3 regions of the Microbacterium petrolearium genome follow, and region 3 is predicted to be linked to each of the others. Evidence: predicted binding sites of a transcription regulator. Region 3 holds the regulator's gene; each other region holds the start of a gene.
What was found. Region 3 encodes LexA, which represses DNA repair genes until DNA is damaged. Its sites were predicted from a motif close to TCGAACANNTGTTCGA; they were not measured.
Positions count from the first base shown of each region.

Region 1: ACYVJ0_RS01510 (HNH endonuclease signature motif containing protein) is a predicted target of LexA. The motif match lies at 1,392-1,407, and genes of this name have one in related genera.
Region 2: ACYVJ0_RS02555 (HNH endonuclease signature motif containing protein) is a predicted target of LexA. The motif match lies at 1,432-1,447, and genes of this name have one in related genera.

Region 1 is NZ_BAAGRQ010000001.1:313,968-317,237, reverse strand. It holds gene ACYVJ0_RS01510 (HNH endonuclease signature motif containing protein) at 1-1,359, opposite strand, end outside; gene ACYVJ0_RS01505 (DUF4440 domain-containing protein) at 1,479-2,324, shown strand; gene ACYVJ0_RS01500 (deoxyguanosinetriphosphate triphosphohydrolase family protein) at 2,395-3,270, shown strand, end outside.
Region 2 is NZ_BAAGRQ010000002.1:126,388-129,657, forward strand. It holds gene ACYVJ0_RS02545 (diacylglycerol/lipid kinase family protein) at 1-542, opposite strand, end outside; gene ACYVJ0_RS02550 (GNAT family N-acetyltransferase) at 764-1,363, opposite strand; gene ACYVJ0_RS02555 (HNH endonuclease signature motif containing protein) at 1,479-2,927, shown strand; gene ACYVJ0_RS02560 (hypothetical protein) at 3,185-3,270, shown strand, end outside.
Region 3 is NZ_BAAGRQ010000008.1:108,922-112,191, reverse strand. It holds gene ACYVJ0_RS08495 (histidinol-phosphate transaminase) at 1-360, opposite strand, end outside; gene ACYVJ0_RS08490 (LysM peptidoglycan-binding domain-containing protein) at 451-813, opposite strand; gene lexA (transcriptional repressor LexA) at 1,053-1,748, shown strand; gene ACYVJ0_RS08480 (alpha/beta hydrolase family protein) at 1,803-3,270, shown strand, end outside.

The sequences.
Region 1 (3,270 bases), on a different contig from region 3:
CCATTCGAGTTCTCCCCCGACGAGATGTCGTACCTGCCAGGGTGAATGGTGTTTGAGCATGTGATGTCGCTTGCACAGGCTCTGGAGGTTGGTCACGTCGGTGGGGCCGCCCCGCGAGTGCGGGTGGATGTGGTCGGCGTCGCACCGTCGGGCGGCTTGCCGGCAACCGGGGAAGCGGCAGTGCTCGTCGCGGGCCCGGAGGAACCGCCGCTGCGCCGCAGTGGGCGTGTAGTGATCGACGGTCAGCAGCGCCCCGGTGTTCGGGTCGAGGAACAGCCGCTCCCACGCGGTGACCTCGGCCGCGAGCCGGCGGGCCGTGGCCGGATCGATCGGCTCCCCGCCCGCCGTGGGGACGCCGCTCGGGCGCCGGGCGCCGCGGTGCAACCCGGAACTCCCGCGCCGCTCGTGCCGGTGCTCGCGCATGGAGTTGCCGGCCGTCGTGCCGGGGACCGCGTCGGCGTGGATGCGGCCGTCGGTGAGGACGTGGGCGGGGATGGTGACGTGGATCGTGCCGCGTACCTGCGCGAGCACGTCCTGCCCGGTCCCGTCCTCAACGATGTGCCCGCTGGGTGCGCCGGCGAGCAGCAGGTCACACGCCAGGTCGGCGCGCAGCTCATCGATGCGGCGCTTGTCGGGCCCAGCCGCCGCACCGGCACCTTCCGCCGTCCCCGCGTCGGTACCGGCAGTCCGTCCGAACGCATCCCGCTCGGCGATCACCGTCCGCGCCATCGTGGTCAGCCGGTCGTGGATGCCCTGCACCAGCGGCACCGGTGCGGTCAGCCGCAGCTCGGCCATCCCGTCCTCCAGCGCCATCACCCGCACACCCCGCCGGGCCCGGGCCGCCTCGTGGCGCTGCGCGAGGGACTCCTCCAGGAACGCGTCGGCGATCGCCCGGCACATCGGCTTGAGCCCCGCCACCGTCGCCTCCTCCGCGACACCGAGCGCCCGCGCCTCGTACTCCCGCCGATCCGCCGCGTCCCCGATCCGCGTGCCCTCGGCCACGAGCACCGCGGCGTGACGGCCGGGCAGCCGGCCCTCCTCCACCTGCGCCAGCGTCGCCGGGAAGTCCCGCACCAGCAGCGCGGCGTCGACCATGCGGTTCTCCACGGTCCGCGGCCCCTCCCGCAGGGCCGCGGCGACCTCCGCGGCCATCGACCGCACCGGCATGTCCCACTCCGGCGGGGCACCCGCACGCTCCACCTGCCCGACCGCGATATCCAACGCCCGGCCCAGCAGGCGCGCCTCCTCGGCCTCCAACCGCGCCCGCTCCGCCCGCACCACCTGCAGGCGCGACACGATCCGGCCCGTCTCGGCGCGCTCCGACGCCGTGGGCTCCCAGAAGACCGTGTCTCTTTCCATACCCCGATTCTCCCAGCCACCCCCGACAACCATCGAAGAAATGTACGGGGTGGGGATAAGTCGCCAGCCCGCTCCACAGGTCAGCCACGCGGGACCCGCACCCGCCCTAGGGTGGCCATATGAGCGACTCCCCCTCGGTGCGACAGCTGCGACTCGTCGTCGCGGTGGACGACTTCGACGCGACCCTCCGCCTCTACCGCGACGTGCTCGGGCTGCGCGAGCAGGCGGCGTTCCACGGGGACGGCGGCGCGCGCGTCGCCATCCTCGACGCCGGTGCCGCCACCCTCGAGATCGCCAACCGGGCACAGGTGGAGATGATCGACGGCATCGAGACCGACGGTGGCACGAGCGACCGGATGCGGGTCGGGTTCGAGGTGGATGACGCCGCGGCGACGACCGACCGGTTTGTCGACGCAGGTGCGCAGCTCGAGGCCGCGCCCCGCGAGACGCCCTGGCGCTCCCTCAACTCCCGGCTGCGCACCCCCGGCGACCTTCAGGTCACGCTGTTCCAGGAGCTCGAGACCCTCGAGCAGCGCAGCGCGCGCCCGGGATTCCGAAGCGAAGCCCCGGCAGCGGGCGACGACGGGATCGCGGAGGTCATCGAGAACGAGCGGCAGCTGCAGGACCCCGCCGTGCGGCGGGACGGCGCGCGCCTCGAGTCGCTTCTCGCGGCCGACTTCACCGAGATCGGCGCATCGGGCCGCATCTGGGACCGCGCGCAGATCGTCGACCTGCTGCGCAACGAGACCGTGCGCGACGAGGCCGGCACCGACGAGGCCGGCACCGACGCGATCGAGATGCGCGAGGTCCAGGCCCGGTCGCTCGGCACGGGCCTGGTGCTCGTGACGTGGCTCTCGCAGCGCGCGGGTCGGCACGCCCGCCGCTCGTCGCTGTGGCGGCGCGACGCGGACGGCTGGCGGCTCGTGCACCACCAGGCCACACCGCTGCCCGACGCCGCCGGCTGACCGCCGACACCGGCTGCGCGCCCGACGCGGCGCGATGAGCCACCCCCGCGCGCTCTGCGACACTGTGGTGATGGCCATCACCGCTGACGCCGGCCAGGGCATCGCTCGCCCGGCCGACCCGCGCGCCGCCCGGCGCATCCCCGAACCGCTCGACGAGTTCCAGAGCGCGGAGCAGCAGCCCGAGTACCGCGTCGACGTGGAGCGCATCCGCTTCTCGCCGTACTACTCGCGCCTGTCGGCCGTGACGCAGGTGATCTCGCAGACGGGCGCCGGCCTGGCCGTGCACAACCGGCTCACGCACTCCATCAAGGTGGCGGCGGTGGCGCGCGCGATCGCGACGCACCTGTCGAGCCTGCCGGGCGACGACGGACGGATCGTCGCCGAGCTGGGCGGCTGCCATCCCGTCGTCGTGCAGGCGGCGGCCGCGGCGCACGACCTCGGGCACCCGCCGTTCGGCCACCTCGGCGAGCAGACCCTGGACCGGCTCGCGCGCGAGCGCTTCGGGCTCTGGGAGGGCTTCGAGGGCAATGCGCAGACGTTCCGCATCATCACGCGCCTCGACGAGTTCGACGAGCCCGGCGTGGGCCTGAACCTCACGGCCGCCGTGCGGGCCGCCGTGTTGAAGTACCCGTGGCGGCGGGGCGAGGGCGGCGTCCGCCGCGGCGGGTCGGGCAAGTTCTCGTACTACGCGCTCGACATCGACGAGCAGCGCGAGGCGCTGGCCGCCTATCCCCGGATCGAACAGGGCCAGCAGACCGTCGAGTGCTCGGTCATGGACATCGCCGACGACATCGCCTACTCGCTGCACGACCTCGACGACTTCTACCGCGCCGGCCTGCTCGACCAGGCGATCATCGCGGCAGAGTTCCGCACCTGGCGCGCCGAGCTCGCGCACCTGCGCGGCGCCGACCTCGCCGAGCTGCGCGCGGACGAGCGCGTGCCCGGC
Region 2 (3,270 bases), on a different contig from region 3:
CGCGCCGCCCCGTCGACGTACGCCACCCAGCCGACGGCCCTCTTCAGGTCGGCCTTCGTGTTCGCGATCATCGCCGCGTCCAGCCCCATGCCGGCCATGACGACGAACGCGTGCTCCTCGGTGGCGCCGTCGGCCCGCAGCAGCCGCGCGATGCCGATGTCGACCGGCACGGTCTCGCCCTCGAACGCGGCGCGCACCATCTCCTGCTGATCGCCCAGCGGCAGCAGCAGGTTGCGGGCGAGCAGGTTGCCCGTGCCGCTGGGCACGATCGCGAGCGGCACGCCGGATCCGTCCATCACCTCGGCCACGGCGCGCACCGTGCCGTCGCCGCCGGCCACGAGCACGGCCGCCGCCCCCTGCGCCAGGGCCTCGCGCGTGATCCCCTGCCCGGGGTCCTCCACGCTCGTCTCGAGCAGGATCGGCTCACCCCATCCGGAGCGCGCGGACTGCGCCTCGACGAGCGCGCGCAGCTTGGCGCCGTTCACCTTCGACGGGTTGTACACGAGCGCGGCCCGCCGTGTGCGTGCGTCGGTCTGGGCCATGTCGTCAGCCTATTCCGGGGTGCCGCGGGTGACCGGTTGCTGCACCTCATCGGCTGCACTCAATCGGTTGCTGAACGTAGCGAGCGCCAGCGAGCGAAGATGAAGCGACCACCGCAAGCCCGCCGCGGCTACCGATTCGCCCGCCGTCGCCCATCCACGGCCCGCGGCGCGAACATCTCCACGGTGATCCCGCTCAGCAGCTCTCCCGGCTCGACATCGAGCTATCCCCGCCACTCCTCGGCCAGCAGCGCGTACGTGTACCCGTCCATCCACTCGCCGGAGCGGTGCAGGCTGTCGCGCACGGCGTGGGCCTCGCGACGCATGCCGAGGCGCTCCATGAGGCGCCACGAGGGCTCGTTCGCCGCGAAGCAGTTCGCGGTCACGCGGCGCAGGCCGAGCGGGCCGAAGCAGAGGCCGATCGCGGCGCGCACGGCCTCGGTGGCGTAGCCCCGGCCCTGGAAGGCGGGGTCGAGGGTCCAGCCGATCTCGGCCTGCACGCCGCGCGCCTGCGCGACCACCTCGGCCTGCGCCCACGCGTCCTCGACCTTGATCATGAGGTCGCCGATCACGGTGCCCTCCTCGGGGAGGACGATCGAGACCAGCGACGGGCTGTTGCGGCGCATGCGCGCGCGGTGCCCGTCGAGGGTGTCGGGCGCGCCGCCGATCCACATGCCCACCTCGGGCAGCCGGCGGAACGCCCACATCGCGTCGATGTCGGCCGGCGTCACGCGGCGCAGCAGCAGGCGCTCGGTGCGGATGGGCCAGTCCACGGCCCGCAGCGGATCGGCGACGAGGGCGCTCTCGGTGGCGGGGTGCTCCATCCCGTCACGGTATCGCGCGGGTCGGATTCCGCCGATGCGGGAGGCCGTTGACCGGGTTATCCACAGACTCGAAGATTTCTTCGAAAGTGTCGGTGGTTGGTGGGACGATGGGGGTATGTCGACGCCCACGGTCTCATCCTGGTTCCCCACCCCGGGGGAGCAGGAGCGCGCGCGTGTGCTCATCGGCTCGGTGGCCCGGATCGAGCAGGAGATCAATCGGCTGGAGGCGCGGAAGGCGCGGCTGCTGGCGCTGCTCGTCGACGACGTGATCGCGCAGCAGGCGAGGTCGGCTCCGGGCGTCTCGGATGACCTGCCGATGCGGTCGGCTGCCGCCGAGATCGCCGCGGTCTCGGGCGTCGGGCAGCGCACGATGATGGCGCGGATGAGCGAGTCGTGGACGCTGCGCGAGCGGTTCCCGGCGACGCTCGCGGCGATGGACGCCGGCGACCTGTCGCGTCGGCATGCGTCGGTGATCGTCGACGAGGGGCTGCGGCTCGGCGACGACGCGTCCCGCGCCGCCTACGAGGAGCAGGCGATCCCCGCGGCGAAGTCGGGCACCGTGGCAGCCGCGCGAGAGGCGTGCCGGCGCTTCGCGGAGGCGGCACAGCCGGTTGCCCTGGCCGAGCGGCATCGCGAGGCGCGTCAGCAGCGGGGCGTGTTCGTGCGCCCTCTGGAGGACGGCATGGCCGAGCTGTGCCTCGTGGCCTCCGCCCCGCTGGTGCAGGGTGCGCACGACCGGCTGACGCAGATGGCGAAGTCCGTGAAGCGCGCAGCAACGAGGGGCGCTGGCGGTGCGGATGCCGCACGCGAGGGGCTCGCGTCTGCCGGAGCGCCCACCGTCGACTCGTCCCGCGGTGAGGCCGCCGAGCCCTCGAGCGCGGCATCCGATGCGCGCACCCTCGATCAGCTTCGGGCCGACATCGCCGTCGACCTTCTCCTGTCGGGAGCCCCGCAAGCGCACGTTGCGCACGACGCCACCGGAGCGAACGCGCTCGACGGCATCCGCGGCACGGTCCAGGTGACGATCCCGGTGCGCACGGTCATCGGGATCGGAGAGGATGCCGCGTTCCTCGCGGGGTACGGCCCGATCGACTCCGACACCGCCCGTCGGCTCGCGGCGTCGGCCCCGGGATGGGAGCGGCTGTTCCGCGATCCCGACACGGGGGCGCTGCGCGCCGCCGACCACTATCTGCCGACCGCAGCGCAGCGCCGGTTCCTGCACGCGCGTGACGAGCACTGCAGGTTCCCGGGGTGCCGGCTGCCGGCCAGGCGATGCGACATCGACCACACGGTCGCCTTCGCGGAAGGCGGGCGCACGAGCGTCGCGAACCTCGGTGTGCTCTGCCGCGGACACCACGTGCTCAAGCACAACTCGCCGTGGCGCGTGCGGCAGCGCGAGGACGGCGAGCTCGAGTGGATCAGTCCCACCGGTCGCAGGATCGTCGACCGGCCCGAATCGGCCGTGCGGTTCGTCGATTCGGCCGAATCCGACGCCGCCGCGGTCGGCGTCACGGTGGCGTCCGCACGATCGAACGCTCCGTCCGGTGATCCGCCGATCCCCTGATTGGCTGACCCGCCGATCCGCTGATCCGCTCCGCCGGCCTGCGGTGGTTCTCCGCGCTGCCCTGCGACGACACGTGCCCTGGGAGCGTATCGAGCAGCTCATCGCGTTGCGTACCGGGACCCGGTCGTCGAACTGAACCTCAGATCGCCGTGGTCGGTGCACACGCAACGCCGATGCCGCATCCGCGCGCCCGCGTCAATGCCCTCCCGATGCGCCCGCGGCGGCGCGAGGCTGGCAGGCGAACAAGGAGGTACGACATGACGCACAACGACGACCGCCGCGATCTCGCGAACGACCGCGTCAGCGAGGATCCGGAACTGCCCCTCGGTGAGGATCCGGTCAT
Region 3 (3,270 bases):
GCGCCCCGGCCCGCCGAAGGCCTGCAGCGCCTGCTGGAGCACCTCGTTCGAGCCGTTGGCCGCCCAGAGCTGCTCGGGCACGAGTCCGTGGCCGAGGTAGTCGGCGAATCCCTCGCGCAGCTGGGTGAACTCGCGGTCGGGGTAGCGGTTCACGTCGCGCAGGGCGCGCGAGACGGCGTCGGCGATGTCGTCGGCGACATCGTCGGGCACCGGATGCGTGTTCTCGTTGACGTTCAGCGCGACCGGAACCGCCATCTGCGGCGCCCCGTAGGGCGTCTGCCCGCGCAGGTCGGCGCGGAGCGGCAGGTCGTCGAGGGTGATCGCGGGAGCGATCGAGGTATTCGCCGGGTCGGAGGTCACGCCCTCCATGTTAGATCCGAGCGGCCCCTCGATGCCGGACGATCGCCGTGCCCGTCATCGCGAGGACGACGATGCCGCCCCGGCCCCCGCTCAGTCGGCGTAGCCCGCGGGAACCGCGATCTGCTGGCCGGGGCTCACGAGCCCGCCGGCGAGGTTGTTGAGCCGCTTCAGCTCGTACACCACGTCGCGCGGGTCGTGACCGGGCGCCACGTCCTGCGCGATGCTCCACAGCGAATCGCCCGCGGTGACCGTGACGAGGTGGAACGCCGAGGCGTCGGCGCCCGCCTCGCCCGATGCCAGGGCCGCGCCGCCGCCGAGCACGGCCGCCGCGAGACCCGCGACGACCGGGGCGGCCGCCAGCGCCGCCAGCACGCGGCGGCCGCGCACCGTGAGGCGCAGCCGGGTGCGGGGCGCGGAGGGGGCTGCCGCTGCCGTGAGGATGGCGGTGCTCATGTCGTGCTCCTTCTGTCTGGGCGGCTTCGCATCCGACGCTCGGCCGGGAGGCCGGATGCGAAGCTCTGTACCGAATATACGTTCGACGGTTCGAACATGTCAACGCTATCTCCGACATCCGACATCGGATCCGCCGGGACACGCTCGAACAAATCTCCCGAAGACCCCGACGAATCGGCTACCTTCGAGGTCGAGGGTCACGTAATCACGGACCTCCGACATCCGAACGAGGAGCACAGATGAGCGACGCCGCGGCCGACATCGCCGGCACCGACGACAAGCCCCGCACGCGGCGTCGCCGGAACCTCAGCGAGAAGCAGATGGCCATCCTCGAGGTCATCCAGCGCTCGATCCAGCGCCACGGCTACCCGCCGAGCATGCGCGAGATCGGCGACGCCGTCGGGCTGAAGTCGCTCTCGAGCGTGACGCACCAGCTCGGCCAGCTCGAGCTCAGCGGCTACCTGCGCCGCGACCCCGGCAAGACGCGCGCCATGGAGGTGCTCATCGACCTGCCCGGTCTGTCGGGCGAGAACCCGGCCGACACGGCGCCCGCCGTCGGCGACGCGGCGATGGTGCCGCTCGTCGGGAACATCGCCGCGGGCGTGCCGATCACGGCGGAGCAGCAGGTCGAGGAGATCTTCCCCCTGCCCCGCCAGCTCGTGGGCAAGGGCGAGCTGTTCATGCTCAAGGTCAACGGCGACTCGATGATCGACGCCGCGATCTGCCACGGCGACTGGGTGGTCGTGCGCGCGCAGAACAACGCCGAGAACGGCGACATCGTCGCGGCGATGCTCGACGGCGAAGCCACCGTGAAGGCCTTCCGCCAGCGCGACGGCCACACGTGGCTGCTGCCGCGCAACTCGGCGTTCGAGCCGATCCTCGGCGACGAGGCGACCGTGCTGGGCAAGGTCGTCGCCGTGCTGCGCGCCGTCTGATCCGCACCGGCGGGCGCCCTGCGGCCCGCCGCCGTCTCGCCTACGGTGGGTGGCATGGCCTCCGAAGCGACCGCCCCCGCCCGCACGATCGCGCCCTACGGCACGTGGCGATCGCCGATCACCGCGGCCGACGTGGCCGGCGGATCGCTGCGCCTGGACGGCGCGCGCTTCGTGGGCGACGAGGTCTGGTGGAGCGAGGGCCTGCCGGCCGAGCGCGGCCGCACGGCCCTGATGCGCGGCGAGGCCGGCCGCGAGCCCGAGGTGCTGCTGCCCGCCCCCTGGAGCGTGCGCTCCCGCGTGCACGAGTACGGCGGCGGTGCGTGGACCGCCGGCGACGACGGCGTCGCCTACTTCGTCGAGCACGCCGACCAGCGCGTCTACAGGTTCGCGCCGGGCACGGATCCCGAGCCGCTCACCCCGGCGGACGGCGGCATGTGCTTCGGCGACCTCACCCTCGCCGAGGGCGCGCTGTGGGCCGTGCGCGAGACGCACACCGGCGCCCCGGTGCCCGCGCGCGACATCGTGCGCATCCCCCTCGACGGGTCGGCCGCGCACGACGCGGCCGCCGTCGCGAGCGTCGTGGCGGGCAGCGACTTCCTCGCCTATCCGGCCCCGCGCGGCGATCGGATCGCGTGGATCGCGTGGGACCATCCCGACATGCCGTGGGACGCCGCCGAGCTGCGCGTCGGCCGCCTCGACGAGCGCGGCCGCGTGACCGAGCACGTGGTGATCGCCGGCGGGCGCACCGCGGCGGGCACCGTCTCGGCGCTGCAGCCCGAGTGGACGGGCGACGACGAGCTGATGTTCCTCGCCGACATCCCGCACCCGGGGCAGGATGCGCGCTGGAACCTGCACTGGGCGCGCTTCGACGGCCTGTCGGCGGTCGGGCCCGAGCCGATCATGACGGTCGACGCCGACACGGGCGGGCCGCTGTGGAACCTCGGCGCGCGCTGGTACGCGACCATGGCCGACGGCCGGATCCTCGCGGTGCAGACGAACGGATCGGATCAGCTCGTCGTGATCGATCCCACGTGCGGCGCCGAGGACGCCCTCGACACGCCCCTCACGGGCGGCGTGCTCGTGCGCGACGTGCGGGGCCAGCGCGTGCTGCTGACCGGCGCCGGCGCGCGCGTGCCGGGCGGCCTGTGGCTGCTCGACGTCGACGCGCACACGATCGAGCCGGTGCGGGGCGGCGTGCCCGTCGGCGACCTCGACCCCGCCTGGCTGCCGGTCTCGCGCGCCATCACCTGCCCCGGTCCGAACGGTCCCGTGCACGCGTTCGACTACCCGCCGACGAGCCCCGAGTTCGACGCACCCGAGGGCGAGCTGCCGCCCTACCTCGTGCTGGTGCACGGCGGTCCCACCACCCACGTCTCGGGCACGCTCTCGATCGTCATGGCGTACTTCACGAGCCGCGGCATCGGCGTGCTCGACGTGAACTACGGCGGGTCCACGGGCTACGGCAGGGGCTATCGCGAGCGGCTGCGCGGCGGCTGGGGCGTCGTCGACGTACAGGACACGG